Regions from separate parts of the Alteromonas sp. CH_MED4-4 genome, predicted to be linked through region 1. Evidence: predicted binding sites of a transcription regulator. Region 1 holds the regulator's gene; the other holds the start of a gene.
What was found. Region 1 encodes sigma-54, which starts transcription at its own class of promoters, with help from an activator protein. Its sites were predicted from a motif close to GTTGGCACGNNNNTNGNNT; they were not measured.
Positions count from the first base shown of each region.

Region 1 (8,078 bases):
TCATGTACAAACCACTTATTCCCCTAGCAACTAGTTTATTGCTTGCCATCGCTAGCGGTGCGGTACACGCCAGTGAAGATGATTTTTCGCAGCCCATAAAAATAGGCTCGAACACCCAGTTTATCGACGGTAAAAATAAAACCGCGTTGTACAAAGACGACGTACTCATAACTCAAGGCTCTTTGGTTATTGAAGCTGACGAAGTGGAAGTAATTGCCACTGACGGTGGTGGTCGTGAAATATTTATTGCTAGAGGAAAGCCTGCAAGCTATTCCCAGCAATTGGAAGACGGCACGCCAGTTTCGGCAAAAGCTAATGAAATACGCTATGAAGTGGTGAACCGAACGATTTCTCTTGCCGGAAACGCAGAGTTGAAACAAGACACCAGTAAAGTACAGGGTGACAACATCACGTTCGATATGATTACCGAGCAATTGCTAGCGACTGGCGGCGCAGGTAAGGATGGTGAGGGTCGAGTGACTACAGTATTCACACCTGAGACCATTCGCAAAACTTCGTCTAAGAAAGACAAAAAAGACAACGAGGGCAATGAATAGCAATGGCAACTTTGAGCGCTAAAAATCTTGCTAAGGCTTACAAGTCAAGACAGGTTGTTCGAGATGTAAGTCTGTCTGTCTCAACGGGTCAAATTGTTGGTCTTCTTGGCCCAAATGGCGCTGGTAAGACCACCACATTCTACATGATTGTTGGTTTAGTGAATCTGGATAAAGGCAAGATTGAAATCGACGACAATGAGCTAACTCATCAGCCCATGCACGAGCGTGCACGCCGCGGAATTGGCTACCTACCGCAGGAAGCCTCTATTTTCAGAAAGCTCACAGTGCATGAAAATATCATGGCCATTTTGCAAACCCGTAAAGATTTAAATTCACAACAGCAAGAAGAAGAAGCAGATGCGCTACTTGATGAATTTAATATTAACCATATACGTAATAGTACTGGGATGAGTTTGTCAGGGGGCGAACGCCGTCGCGTTGAGATTGCCCGCGCTCTGGCAGCAAAACCGCAATTTATTTTGTTAGACGAACCATTTGCTGGTGTTGATCCAATATCAGTTAATGATATAAAGAAGATAATACAACATCTTCGCGATAGGGGTATTGGAATCCTTATCACGGACCATAACGTACGAGAGACATTGGATGTTTGTGAAAAGGCGTACATTGTGAGTCATGGCGAGCTTATTGCGCAAGGAACGGCGGAACAGGTTTTAAGTAATCAAAAAGTAAGGGATGTATACCTAGGCGAACAATTCAGGCTATAGTTAATGTAACCGAATTGTCATTTTTCAGTTTCGCTCTGGTATATTCAATTTAGAGCATTTAAATAAGACGTAGATGAAACCATCTTTACAGCTAAAATTTAGCCAACAACTTACCATGACACCACAGCTTCAGCAGGCCATTAAACTGCTGCAGCTTTCTACACTTGATCTTCAACAAGAGATCCAAGAAGCGCTCGATTCTAATCCGCTATTAGAAGTTGAAGAAGGTAACGACGAGCCGCAACTAGAAAAGAACAATATCGACAACGATGACAGCGGCTCTGAGGCCACTGCTTCTGCATCTAGTGACACATTAGAAGCCGGCGATGCACTTGAGAAAAACGATCTTCCCGATGAGCTGCCAATCGACAGTACGTGGGATGAATACTACTCTGCTTCATCTTCGCCTGCTCCGGGTCCATCCAATGACGACGAGCAAATCTTCCAAGGAGAGACTACTGAAGATATTCAAGAGCACCTTCTTTGGCAAATGCGCCTTACCCATTTCTCGGATACCGATCGCGCAATCGCTACAGCAATCATCGACTCTATTGACGAGTCAGGTTATTTAACCGTTACCCTTGACGATATTTTAGAAGCGGTTAACGATGATGATATGGAAGAGCCGATTGAAATGGACGAAATAGAATGTGTGCTTAAGCGCATTCAGATGTTCGACCCTATTGGTTCTGGCTCTCGCTCTCCACAAGAATGTTTGATGGTGCAATTGCGCCAGTTTTCAGAAGACACACCGTGGCTTGCTGAAGCAAAGCAACTGATTGAAGAGTACTCTGACTTACTGAGCAGCAAAGACTATCGTACGCTTATGCGTAAAAGCCGATTGAAAGAAGATCAGCTACGCGAGGCAATGCGTTTGCTGCAAACCTTGAATCCTCGCCCAGGTAGTGCTTTAGTTACTAAAGAGCCTGAGTACGTTATTCCTGATGTCTCAGTAACCAAGAAAAATGGCCGTTGGGTGGTTGAGCTGAACCCCGACAGTCTGCCTAAGTTAAGCGTAAATCAACAATACGCAGCAATGAGTCGCCGTGCCAAGAATAGTAGCGATTCACAATTCATCCGCTCACACATGCAAGAGGCTAAGTGGTTCATAAAGAGCCTTGAATCTCGTAACGAAACCTTAATGAAGGTTGCAAACTGCATTGTGCAGCAGCAAATGGGCTTTTTTGAGCACGGCCCGGAAATGATGAAACCAATGGTGCTAAATGATGTCGCAGAAATGGTAGATATGCACGAATCCACTATTTCGCGAGTGACAACGCAAAAGTACATGCATACGCCACGTGGAATCTTCGAATTGAAGTATTTCTTCTCAAGCCACGTTGCAACAGAGTCTGGTGGTGAATGTTCATCTACAGCGATTCGTGCATTGATCAAGAAATTAGTGGCCGCTGAAAAGCCTAGCAAGCCGCTAAGTGATAGCAAGATTGCTTCATTGTTGGCCGAACAAGGCATTAAAGTTGCCCGGCGAACAATAGCAAAGTACCGGGAATCGTTGTCGATCCCGCCGTCGAACCAACGCAAAAGCCTTATTTAATCGGGCTTAATAATATAAGGAAGACGAAATATGCAAATCAACCTTACTGGTCATCATGTCGAAATCACCGACTCTTTGCGTAATTATGTCGATACGAAGTTCAGCAAACTTGAACGTCACTTTGATCACATTTCTAATGTGCATGTCATCCTGAACGTTGAAAAATTAAATCAAAAAGCCGAAGCGACCGTTCATTTAAGTGGCGCTGAAGTATTCGCATCCTCAGAAAATACCGACATGTATGCGGCGATTGACAGCATGGTTGATAAACTCGACCGGCAGGTAATCAAGCATAAGGAAAAACTGAAAAAACATTAGTAGTTAATTAAGCATGGATATACAAGCCATCGTAAGTCTGGACCGCACCGAGTGTGCGGTTCAGTGTAATAGTAAAAAGCGAATTCTTGAGATCATCGCTGATATCGCTGCCAAGCAAAACGAGAACATTGATCAGGCAACGGTACTTAACAGTTTGATGGCTCGAGAGCGTATGGGTAGTACAGGCATTGGCAATGGTATCGCCCTGCCCCACGGGCGCCTGCCGGGCCTTGAGAAAGTGATTGCCATTGTTGTAACCAGCACGCCAGCAATCGACTTTGACGCCCTTGACGAGAAACCCGTAGACATCTTTTTTGCGCTACTCGTTCCCGAGGAACAGACCGAAGGACACCTTCAAACGCTGGCCACCGTGGCTGGTAAACTAAGCGACAAAGAAACGATTAAAGCAATACGTCGCGCAACGACAAGCGACGATATTCTATCTGCATTAAGTTAAACATTAAGCGCCTATTAACCGTTTAGTAGGCGCCTAATTCAACAACGCGTATGTGATAAAACCAGAGTATTAGGGAGAAAGTAGGTGAAGCTGATAATAATCAGTGGTCGTTCGGGGTCTGGTAAGTCTGTCGCACTTCGCGCATTGGAAGATTTAGGTTATTACTGTGTTGATAATATCCCGGTAAACTTACTTCCCACCTTAACCCATACAGTTGTTGACGAGTACGATCAGGTTGCGGTAAGTATCGATGTGAGAAACTTACCTAAAAATCCTGACGATTTGGTAGAAATTCTAGACTACCTGCCTTCTTCGTGGTCGATGACCATTGTTTACATTGACGCGAGCGATGATGTACTGGTTAAGCGTTTTAGCGAAACACGTCGTCTTCACCCTCTCGCCAAGCTTAATAAATCGCTTTCAGAAGCCATTAAAGCCGAGTCAGCCCTACTTGCTCCTATTGCTGAACGCGCAGATTTATATTTAGACACTGATAAGCTTACCATTCACCAACTGGCAGAGTTAATTCGAGAGCGTATCTTGGGTAAGAAAAGCTCACGCCTTGTGCTTGTGTTCGAGTCGTTTGGCTTTAAGCACGGTATTCCTAAAGATGCGGATTACGTTTTTGATGCCCGCTTTTTACCTAACCCCCACTGGGAGCCCGACCTTAAACATCTGACCGGATTAGACGCGCCAGTAGAAGTATTTTTGGGGTCGCAGCCTGTAGTGACCAAGTTCATTTGGCAAATTCAGAATTTAATAACGACATGGCTGCCTCATTTAGAGCGCAATAACAGAAGTTACGTAACCGTAGCGATTGGCTGTACTGGTGGCCAACACCGTTCGGTTTATATCGCACAGACCCTGTCGAAAACCTTCAGTGAAATACACCCTGATGTACAAATTCGCCATAGAGAGCTGAATCAGTAATGACTATTCAAAAAACGCTAACTATCGTCAATAAGTTAGGGTTGCATGCAAGAGCGGCGACCCAACTGGTTAAACTGGCTAATCAATTCGACGCTAAAATCATCTTAAAAAAAGGCGATAAAGAAGCAGACGCAAGCAGTGTATTGGGATTAATGATGCTTGAAAGCCATCAAGGTGAACAGGTAGACGTGATTGTGGACGGCAGTGATGCTGTTGATGCACTTGCAGCTATTGAAGAGCTTATTGAGGGCAGATTTAACGAAGACGAATAGTCTTACTTGCCCAATCCATTGACCAATTAATCAACACTTAGCGCAGTTATCTTAAAATCCCGCGCAAAACCTACGCAATTATCATGACAGACTCATCATAATTGCGATATTCTACGCCCACTTAGGCTCTATGGCCTGCATTGTTCATCTTTTAGCTTGTAGGAATAACGCCTTATGGCAGAAGCGCTTGTTTCTAAATACGTACAAACTCAGTTACGCGCACTCAACGCTGCGTTGACCAACGGTCAATTCGTATCTGTACGTAAGCTTCTGCTTGAATTACCGCCTTCAGACGTCGCCCACATTCTTGAATCTAGCCCTAGCAGAACCCGTGACGAATTATGGGAGCTCATTGATGGTGACTTTCACGGCGACATTTTAGAAGAACTGTCTGACGATGTTCGAAACGGTATCATTACAAAAATGCTTCCCGCTAATGTGGTTGACGCACTTGAAGAGATGGATACCGATGACTTAGCAGAGACGCTAAGCAGCCTTCCCGAGCCAGTATTGGCCGACATTCTAGACTCGATGGATGCACAAGATCGCGTGCGCGCAGAGCAAGCGCTGTCTTACGGTGAAGAAACCGCTGGTTTCATCATGAACACCGACACCATCACATTACGTCCCGATGTGACCATTGACGTGGTTCTGCGCTATATCCGCTTAAAAGGCGAGCTACCTGAGAATACGGATACGTTTTACGTGGTAAACCGAACTGACAACCTTGTTGGTATTGTTCCGGTTACCCGTTTACTCACCGCAGATACCGACGATAAAGTGTCTGACGTTATGGACGAGGAATCTGAAGCGATTCCTGTGAATATGCCAGACGATGAAGTGGCAAGCCTGTTCGAGCGATACAATTGGCTTTCAGCACCTGTTGTAGATGAAAACCATCGCTTAGTGGGCCGAATTACCATTGATGACGTGGTTGATATTATTCGTGAAGACGCGGAACACTCGATGATGAGTATGGCGGGTCTTGATGACGACGAAGATACCTTTGCACCCGTTATGCAAAGTACTAAACGACGCTCGGTGTGGCTGGCAGTAAACTTAGTGACGGCGCTAATGGCTGCGATGGTGAGTGATCTATTTGAAGCAACGCTGAGCCAACTGGCTGTGTTAGCTATTCTAAATACCATTGTCCCTAGTATGGGCGGTGTAGCGGGTAATCAGACGCTAACGCTAGTTATCCGTGGTATGGCACTAGGCCATGTTAACGCAAGTAACTCACGATGGCTTATCAGTAAAGAAATATCCATCGGCTTTTTAAACGGTGCTATTTGGGCGGTGCTTATTGCCTCTGTCATCGCGTTATGGAAACAAGATTACATGCTGGGCGTAATTATTGCCTTTGCCATGATGGTAAACATGATTGCGGCTGCTTTAGCGGGTGCAACCTTACCTATGATCATGAAGCGTCTTAAGATAGACCCTGCCCTAGCTGGCAGTGTTATCTTAACTACGATAACCGATGTAGTGGGTATTTTTGCTTTCTTAGGTACTGCGACGCTGTTTCTAATTTAAGTTAATTTTGAACTCTCATGCCTGATAGGGCATGGGTGAGCTAAACAACACTCATGCAATAAGCGCTTTCGCTATATATCCATTGACGTTCAGCTTGTAACCCACACCCCAGACGGTTTCTACTAGCTGTCCACCATTTTCAATACTGTTGATTTTATCAAGCTTAGTGCGTAAACGATTTATATGGGTATTCACCGTGTGCTCGTAGCCTTCGTGGTTATAGCCCCACACCTCACTGAGCAATTGATTGCGAGAAAAAACTTGGTTTGGATGACGACAAAAATAATCCAGTAGCGCAAACTCCCTAGCCGTTAACGTCAGCACTTGGCCGTTTAGGGTTACGCTATGAAAACGCTGGTCGATTTTAAGGGGTCCTATTTCGATGCGCTCTTCACTACCTTGAGATGGTCTTAAATGTGCTTGGCTAGGCATACTTCTGCGCATATGGGAGCGAATACGGGCAGTAAACATGCGTGCATCAAATGGCCCTGATAGATAATCATCTACGCCTACTTCATAGTAGTTTGCTTCATCTACCTCTTCGTCGGCCACATCGTCTGTCATCGCGTCACTTTCCACTGCCATCACCCAACTTTCTGGGTTCGTATCAACAAGGCCTTTTATACGATTAAGACAGATAATGTTTCCATGCGACTCAACAATAACGAGCGAATAATGCTGCGCCTTAAGCAACGACTCTGCGGATTGAAAATTAGAGACTGCGTCGTAAAGAAAGCTATGCTTACTTAAGCATTGCGATATGTTCTGTTGAAACTTATTTCCACTGTAGATGATAAGGATCATATCTCGCTCCTAATTCGCCAATAAAAAACAAGACCAGTGCGTTCGTGGTTTTCTTTCACAGTGATTACAATTTTTTTATAAAAAATATAAATTCAGAATTTATAACAGCACTGTTATTTATTGAGACGAATCTGTGTGCGTTTTGTGAAAGTTCTGTGATGAATTGGACATTTTACTGCCCTAAATTTTTATGCGATTTAAGCCATAAATAAGGACAATAAAATGAAATTCACTAAACTTGCTAGCGCAACGCTTTTGTCGCTAGCAGCAGTATCAGTAAGCCAAGCTGTCACTTTAGACATTGAAATTACCAACCTGACTCAGGCGCAGAGTTTTACGCCGCGCTTAGTCATAGCTCACGATGACACCGTCGATGCCTTTGAAGTTGGGCAACCTGCGTCATCAGCTCTAGCGTGGTTAGCTGAAGCTGGTGTTATTGACGACGAACAAAATGCTGATTCAAGCGGCGCAAACTTTGAAGCGTTACTCGGCCCTGTTGATACCGACAATGGTTCAAATACGTGGCACCGTTTTGGCGGACTTCTCGCGCCGAAAGCTACGTTAAGCTATCCCTTCGATACTATGGACAAGCCATATCTTTCGCTACTTTCCATGCTAATACCTACTAACGACGCTTTTGTTGGTATGGACAGTATTGAAATTCCAACCGAGCCGGGTACCTACACTTATTACCTTAATGCATACGACGCCGGTACTGAGCTTAACGATGAATTAAATAGTGCCCGTACAGATGTTGTTGAAGCTGGGACCGGAAACGCGCTGGGTGGATATGGCGTACCGGGTGTTGCCGGTGGCGGCGCTCCCACTCGTGTTGTTGATTTGGGTACAGGTGGCACGGGTGTGGGTGCACAAATCGTTAATGGCGAAATTGAAGATGGTGAAGATGGCCCAGTACACATCCAC
Region 1 is NZ_JAYMEU010000013.1:49,399-57,476, reverse strand. Features, by position in the region: gene lptC (LPS export ABC transporter periplasmic protein LptC) at 1-34, shown strand, start outside; gene lptA (lipopolysaccharide transport periplasmic protein LptA) at 3-557, shown strand; gene lptB (LPS export ABC transporter ATP-binding protein) at 560-1,285, shown strand; gene WA381_RS10845 (RNA polymerase factor sigma-54) at 1,359-2,840, shown strand; gene hpf (ribosome hibernation promoting factor) at 2,871-3,158, shown strand; gene ptsN (PTS IIA-like nitrogen regulatory protein PtsN) at 3,172-3,615, shown strand; gene rapZ (RNase adapter RapZ) at 3,700-4,545, shown strand; gene WA381_RS10825 (HPr family phosphocarrier protein) at 4,545-4,817, shown strand; gene mgtE (magnesium transporter) at 4,992-6,350, shown strand; gene WA381_RS10815 (response regulator transcription factor) at 6,402-7,154, opposite strand; gene WA381_RS10810 (spondin domain-containing protein) at 7,377-8,078, shown strand, end outside.

Region 2 (8,078 bases), on a different contig from region 1:
GAAAAAGCCTGGGCGAAATACGTCAGATTAGCAAGGGGCAAAAAGCACTTCTACACCCTTCACAGCAGCGCGAGTAACCAGTCAGACTATGATGAAGATTACTCTGATGAAGAATTCGATGTAGCATAATGCTACAGCATTACTAAAAAGCTCGCTCCGGCGAGCTTTTTTGTTATTGAACAAATGATCTCAATCAACTTCAGACAAGAACAAAATGAAGAAACATTAAGGACTGTCTACACTTAGTAGTAATACAGAATGATGTGCAGTGAATTGTGCATTTCATTCTGAAAAACGAGCCCATGCAAAGGAGGCGCAACGATGATCATTAGTTCAAAACAGCTTACTCACTTTTCTATACATGCCCTTGATGACAAAGTGGGCGGCATCCGCGATATCCTTTTCGACGACGAAACCTTCACTGTTCGCTACTTGGTCGCAGATACCAATACTTGGCTACCGCTTAGCCGCAAAGTGGTAATATCACCTATATCTGTCAAACAGCTAGATGAAGATAGTGAGTCTGTTCATATCAATATGACAGTTGATACATTGAAAAACAGCCCCTCTATTGACGAACATAAGCCTGTGTCACGTGAATACGAAGAAAACCTCTTCAAATATTTTGGTTACGGATACTATTGGATTGGTCCAGGAGCATGGGGAGAGTTCGCACATCCAAATGAACTGGTCGAATTACAACGCGCTGAAGAGTCTGAAACTGAAACCCCGAAAAAAAGCACCAACCACCTAAGAGCAGTGGGCGAAGTTGGTGGATATGAAGTAGCTACAACCACAGATAACGTGGGCCACATCAGTAACTTCGTCATTGACACCGAGAGCTGGAAGATAATCATGCTAGTGGTAGATACCAACAACTGGCTTCCGGGTGGCAAACATCTCGCACTTCTACCTAGCGATATTGAAAGTATCGACTGGGCGGCGCACAGCGTAGTAGTGAATTTAAGTCACGACGAATTGGTTGATAGACCTGAAGTGGAAAGTGAAAAAATATCTGAAGAAGGCTATGTGCCTATGCTTTGCGAGCAATTGAACAAAAACGGAAATTAATAACCGAAGAGTGTCATTGATGGTAATTTTTAGTTAGGAATTTTACAATGTCCGTTGTTGAAGGCGGACATTGTAGCTTAGGATGCAAAAAGAAGATTATTCGCAGAAAAATTCGTACATCAAAGCAATTAAGCGCTTGACGCGCTCGTCTGCTAAGCGGTAGTAAATAGTTTGACCTTGCCTTCTTGTGGCCACCATCTTTGATTCTCGCAATAAAGCAAGGTGCTGAGAAATCACTGGCTGCGAGACGCTAACAACTTCGAGAAGTTCGGTTACCGATTTTTCCTCTTTCAGCAACGAACAAAGCACCATAAGGCGTGTTTTATTCGCGAATTGCTTAAGGAAGATCTCGGCTTCCGCAGCGTGTTCCATTATATCATCTGAACCTATTACCATATCCTCGGACATAAGCACTCTCTATCTGTAAAGTATTTCGGCACCAATTTAGCCATTTACTATACTAAAGTATAAGGCATTTTGCCGACCTGCCAATTTATGCGACGAATCGCCGTATTTTACATTGTTTTATTACGCTGACATCAATATATTAGATTTTACTTATTTCAACTAAGTTTAGGCAAAAAGGAAAAATATGCTTATAGACATGAAGACTCGAATAGAAAACATAGACGTGAACTTACGCACTGTATCTGCGGAGCAAGCGGCCAGTGAGTGCCGAATCAATAGCGGTATATTGATTGATGTACGAGAGAGTGCCGAAGTTGCCAATCAGCCCGTACCTTCTGCGCTTCACATACCACGCGGCGTGCTCGAAATGAAGGCACTGGAACAGTTTAAAGATGCTTCAGCGCCACTTTATATTCACTGTGCGTCGGGCGTTCGAGCAAAACTAGCTGCAGAGCAACTTATAAAGATGGGCTATGAGAACGTTTCGGTTGTGACATGCCCTGTACCCACGATAAATCAAGCAAACTAGAAATGACTTCTTAACCACGCGTATGCTATAAGTAGCGTTAATTAAGTGTTTTAAGGCGCTGTATGCTGAAATCTACGTTAGAACAATGGCGAATGTTCAAAGCCGTCGTCGATGCAGGCGGCTTTAATCAAGCTGCTACTGAAGTTCACAAAAGTCAATCGAGCGTTCACCACGCGGTTCAAAAGCTTGAAAACGCCATTGGAGTGTCATTGTTTGAGAATATTGGACGTAAAGTCCAGCTTTCGCCGCAAGGTGAACTTATGTATCGCCGTGCCTCTTTTTTGCTTAGCGAAGCGCACAAGCTCGAGGCCGTTGCCAATAGCCTTAAATCTGGCACAGAAACAACTTTACGCATAGCGGTGGATATTATTTTCCCGTCTGAATTGCTTTATAACGTGCTAGCGAAAGTTTCTGCTGAGTTCCCGCTCCTTCGTATCGAGATAGAAGAAACTGTGCTCAGTGGCGCAAATTCACTTTTGAGCAATGGTAAAGTTGATTTAGGCATCTCTCCTTTCGCGTTTTCTAATGGCTTTAGCGAAGACTTGTGCGAAATTGAATTTGCAGCTGTCGCTCACGCCGACCATCCATTGCACCAATTGGATAGAACGCTCACACTGGAAGACTTAAAGGCTTATCGTCAAATTGTGGTAAGGGATTCATCCGCGGAGCGTAAAGCTGATGTGGGCTGGTTAGGTGCAGAGCAGCGCTGGACCGTAAGCCACGTTAGAACGTCATTAGATATTATTACTCAGGGATTGGGTTTTGCGTGGCTGCCTATCGCAATAATTAAAGATGAGCTAGAAGACGGTACACTCGTTCCCCTTCCCCTCGATAATAATGCAGCGTTGCGTAAGGCGCTCCTTTATTTGTCTTTCGAAGACGGCGATACGTTGGGACCAGCTGCCCGTGCTTTTATTGGCGAGCTACGATATCAAACAATGAACCTTCCATCGTCAGATTTTATGCTCGATTCGTGTACTGAGTAGTTAGAGCATCAACTTAGCGCGACTGCAAGGCGTTCAAACCCAAGTATAAAGCCAAATAGCGATAACGAAACACCGACTAACGCCACAGCACCGTCGTCTGTGGCCATGCCTATTGCCATAATAAAAACAGCAAAAGCGGGAATAAGCCCCATAAAGGGAATAAGCTCCAGTGGAATCATTACAAATCCGCAACCTGCACAGCACAATGCGATGAGTGATCTGAACACAGGCTGGCGCATGAAAAAACACCGAGGAACTAAAAAACGGTCTACGCGTACTGCATACGGTTTAACCTTATCGACAATGAAGCGAAGCTGATCGGCGTCACAGTTTAACTGCATCACTTTTTGCGGTAACCAAGGATGCCTACGACCGAGTAAAATTTGCAACGCGATGAGTAAAATCGTCCCACCCGCTAAAGATGGGATCCCAGGGATGGCCCCAATCGGTGTGCAAGCGATAAAAGATGGCAGCGCCAGCATTGGTCCAAAGCCTCTTTTCTCCATCACATCCCAAAACTCAGCAAACTCGAACTTATCTTGTCTTGCTCGCGGCTGCATTTTCCCCAACAACTCGTATAAAGTCATTGATCTTACAGCTGTTTTTCCCCACATCTTCAATTCCTTTGATATCACATTACCTGCGAACGTCGCGCTAATCAGACGGGCTTCTCGCCTAATTAATATACATTTCTTGCACCTAGTCGATTTGCCATAGTGAAATTGCAAGTAACTTTAGACAGTTAAATCGTGCGAAAAATATGCCATCGATTGCATGTGACGGTGTGTTAAAGACAGGAATACTTTTTGCAGGTGTGTTAAAGACAGGAATACTTTTTGCAAATGCTCCTGATAAGTAAAATAAAATCACCTAATAAAACAAAAACAGATATAGACATTCTGTACTTTAGTGCGACGTGTACCGCTGATTGCAAAGAGTTGATAAGTTAGAAGAAGTTAGCGCAACCGACTATCCCTGGCATCTAAACAAATGTTCAAGATTTCCAGGTTGCTCGAGGCATTTAAATATTTTCCGATGCGCTTACGCCTTATCGATTTAAGCCAGCGTATAAACAAACTTTAAATATGCGCTTTAGCATTCAGTTGTTAATAGCGTATGATAAAACTATAACATTGATTCTATTTCATATTTTTTCTGAATAGGAAACGAAAGAAGAGAGGGACATCCACGTGCTTACCGTACTTTTAGTTGATGACGACGCCGAGTTCACAGAAGTAGCTTGTACTATCATCGAATTTCTTGGCCACGAAGTACTTACCGCTGCCACACTCAAAGAAGCCCGCGATTGGTTAGAAAAAGAAACCTTTGACCATGTACTGCTTGATTTCATGTTACCCGATGGAAGCGGCGCGCACTTATTCAATGAACTAGATGCACTTCCTAAGCGCCCTCGCGTTACTTTGATAACGGGTCACCCTTCTGTGAAAAGCGTGATAAAGGGTCTGTGTGGCCCCACGGTCGACTATCTCGTTAAGCCAATTCAACGGGAGGAAATAGAGGCTGTATTAAGTCAAAAGCCAAAAGAAAAAGCACCTGCACAAGACAAAATAGAGAAACATTTTGACTTGCTGATTGGTGAATCGCCAATTATGAAAGAGCTCTACAAGCTGATTTCTAGAGTGAGTAAAACCAGCGCAAATGTAATGCTGCTTGGTGAAAGCGGTGTAGGTAAAGAAGTGGTGGCTGCCGCAATTCATCGTGCTTCAGAAAGTGAAGGTCCCTATATTGCAACCAACTGTGGTGCATTCTCAAAAGAACTAATAGGTAGCGAACTTTTCGGTCACGAAAAAGGAGCATTTACCGGCGCTGTAGGACGTAAAGAAGGCGTTTTCGAACAAGCTGAGGGCGGCACGCTCTTTTTGGACGAAATCACAGAAATGCCCATTGATATGCAGCCCAACTTACTCCGCGTTTTAGAAAACAAGGTTGTTATTCGTGTGGGCGGAACGAAGACCATCCCGGTGAGCTGCCGCGTTGTATCTGCCACGAACCGAACAATGGAAGAGATTGCGCAAAGCAAAGTACTGCGCGAAGACATCTACTTCAGACTTGCGGTGTTCCCAATTACCATTCCTCCGCTACGCGAAAGAAAGGAAGATATTCCATTACTAGCAAAAACCTTTATTGCTGAATTCAATAAAGATAATGGCTCGCAATTTAAGTGGGAAGATAGTCAACTCGATACGTTACAAGCTTATGACTGGCCCGGTAACGTGCGTGAGCTAAGACACTTTGTGCATCGCGCTGCCATTATGAGCGACCCTGAAAAGAGTGAGATTGAATTACCAAAAACCATTGAGTCGCCTTTCGCTCAAAAACAGAGCACGACACCGGCACTTCAAGCCGGTAGAACCATTGAAGACGTGGAAAAAGAGCTAATTTATGCCACGTTGGAAAAAGTGAATGGCAATAAGACCACCGCAGCAGAAATGCTGGGAATTAGTACGAAAACGCTTTACAACCGTCTTCATGCATATGGTGACTTAAGTAAAGACGACTAAGTAAGAGGTATTCGGCATGACTAGCGAAGAATTTTCTCGACTAAGTGTTTATGTGCATGATGCACGCAAACCATTAAACAGAATATCAATGCAAGCTGAGCTAGTAAAAATGGCATTAAACGGTGACGTTCCACCTGAAAAGGCATTGGTGGCGTTGGATAAAATAATAAGCAGTGCTAAAGACTGCAGCCATACTCTTGCTGAAATGACATCAGAGTTAAGTGGCAATGTTTCGGATTAAGTAAATGATTACTAAAGTATTGTCTTCACTATACAGTTGGATAATTTTAGTTGTTCTGGTCATTATTGTAATAACTGCTAATTCATTTTACGTAGTTAGTACATTGAATGACCTTTCTGCTCTGGAAGCGCGGCTGTTCACTACGAACCGTGTTATCAATGCAGTTAACCGCCTTCACGTTGCTGTACTTCGCGTGGAGTCTGGTCAGCGCGGCTATATGCTAACTGGCGATGAAGAATATCTTACCGACTACACCGAAACGTTAAGCGTAATCGGCGAATTAATGGATGAGGTAGAAGTAAGCTCCTTCTCTTCAGATATTAACGACCAGTCCATCCGCATCGAAGAACTTTTGTCTTTAACCAAAGCAAAAATCAATGAAGTCATTGAAGTAGTTGAGCTGTATAAAGAAGGGAAAGAGCAACAAGCTGTCATTTTAGTGAATAGCGATAAGGGTATAAAACTCTACAAACAGTTTGAAACCTTATTTAGAGAAATCGACGGTTCAGAACGAGATATGCAAGGCACGCATTTAGCCAACTTAATGAGCCTAAGAAGGGACTCCGTTAATACGCTGATCATTTCCTCTGCAACGACTCTGCTACTGATTATTACGGTATTTTTATTGCTCAAAATAAATTCCCGTGAGCATGAGAAATACCAAGCTGACTTAGAGTCTGTTAACGAAGATCTAGAATCTCGGATAGCAGATAGAACGCAAGAGTTAAGTGTTTATTCAGACGAATTAGCACGAAGTAATAGAGAGTTGGAAGATTTTGCCTTTGTGGCGTCACACGATCTTCAAGAACCATTAAGAAAAATTCGGGCATTTGGTAACCGCTTAGAATCGGGTTACAACGATGTGATAGACGAACGAGGCAAAGATTACCTTGCGCGCATGCTCAATGCAGCAGAGCGGATGTCCATGCTTATTTCAGACCTTCTCGCCTTTTCTCGCGTTTCCACACGAGGTAAAGAGTTTGACGACGTTAATCTAGGCACCGTAGTGGATAGCATCATGGGCGATTTGGAAATCGCTATCGATGAAAAGTCTGCGCAAATAAATGTTAGCGATTTGCCGACTATTCGCGGTGACAAATCGCAATTAGAGCAGCTGTTTTTAAACTTAGTGTCTAACGCACTGAAATTTCAGAGCGAGGGCGTGAGACCAGAAGTAACGATATCTGCAAGGGACGCGACGGAAGAAGAAACGAAAGACATTCTGCTTGCTGAAGAATATGACTGGACAAAAATCACCGTATCAGACAACGGTATAGGGTTCGAGCAATCGTTTGCTGAAAAAATATTTGCCCCTTTCCAACGCCTTCACGGTAGAAGTGAATACAAAGGTACGGGGATTGGGCTTGCCGTTTGTCGTCGTATTGTAGAACGGCACAACGGTCAAATAACCGCAGTTAGTTCTCCCGGAAAAGGGGCAACGTTCTCGATAATAATACCCAAAAATAGTGAACCGTTTGGTTCTAGCAACAATAATGGAGAAGCACACAATGACGCGTAAACAAACTCAGCCTATCAATATACTTATGGCGGACGATGACGAAGACGACCGCCTACTTACGGTTGACGCGCTCAAAGAGAGCCGCGTTCTAAACAATCTGTTTTGTGTTGAAGATGGCGTTGAATTATTAGAGTTTCTTCGACATGAAGGTAAATATACAGATCCTGCATCGGCACCGCGACCTAGTCTTATTTTACTGGATTTAAATATGCCAAGAAAAGACGGTAGAGAGGCGCTGCAAGAACTGAAAAACGACCCCAAGCTTCGCAGTATCCCAGTGGTAATTCTCACCACCTCTAAAGAAGAGGAAGATATGCTTCGCGGTTATGATCTAGGTTGCGCATCTTACATTACAAAACCAGTGAACTTTGAAGGATTGGTTGAACTAATGCGCGCGCTCGGACGTTACTGGATAGAGTTCGTAGAATTACCACACGAGTAAACAAATAAGGGTTAGTTGAATTTTTGACAACCCAAACATGTTACTCAATAAAATTTCAAAAATACCGCATCGGTAAACGAGGTACTAGATGTCAGAGGTAATAAAAATTTTATTGGTAGAGGATGATGAAGATGATTACTTCTTAACCTCTGACTATCTAGCACAGTGCGAGTCACCTACGTTTGAGTTGACGTGGGTGACGAATAGCTTAGACGCAGTAGAGGTACTAAAGACACAAAGTTTCGACCTGTGTTTGTTAGATTACTTACTGGGTGCTGAGAACGCGATTGATGTACTGGGTGTTTTAAAATCTAACCAATTCAATTTACCCGTGGTGATACTTACCGGACAGTCGGATGC
Region 2 is NZ_JAYMEU010000025.1:37,505-45,582, reverse strand. Features, by position in the region: gene maoP (DUF413 domain-containing protein) at 1-129, shown strand, start outside; gene WA381_RS15830 (PRC-barrel domain-containing protein) at 322-1,071, shown strand; gene WA381_RS15825 (ArsR/SmtB family transcription factor) at 1,168-1,479, opposite strand; gene WA381_RS15820 (rhodanese-like domain-containing protein) at 1,664-2,008, shown strand; gene WA381_RS15815 (LysR family transcriptional regulator) at 2,071-2,994, shown strand; gene WA381_RS15810 (exopolysaccharide biosynthesis protein) at 3,003-3,608, opposite strand; gene WA381_RS15805 (sigma-54-dependent transcriptional regulator) at 4,185-5,516, shown strand; gene WA381_RS15800 (hypothetical protein) at 5,533-5,757, shown strand; gene WA381_RS15795 (sensor histidine kinase) at 5,762-7,276, shown strand; gene WA381_RS15790 (response regulator) at 7,266-7,718, shown strand; gene WA381_RS15785 (response regulator) at 7,807-8,078, shown strand, end outside.
Region 2: WA381_RS15810 (exopolysaccharide biosynthesis protein) is a predicted target of sigma-54. The motif match lies at 3,744-3,762, and genes of this name have one in related genera.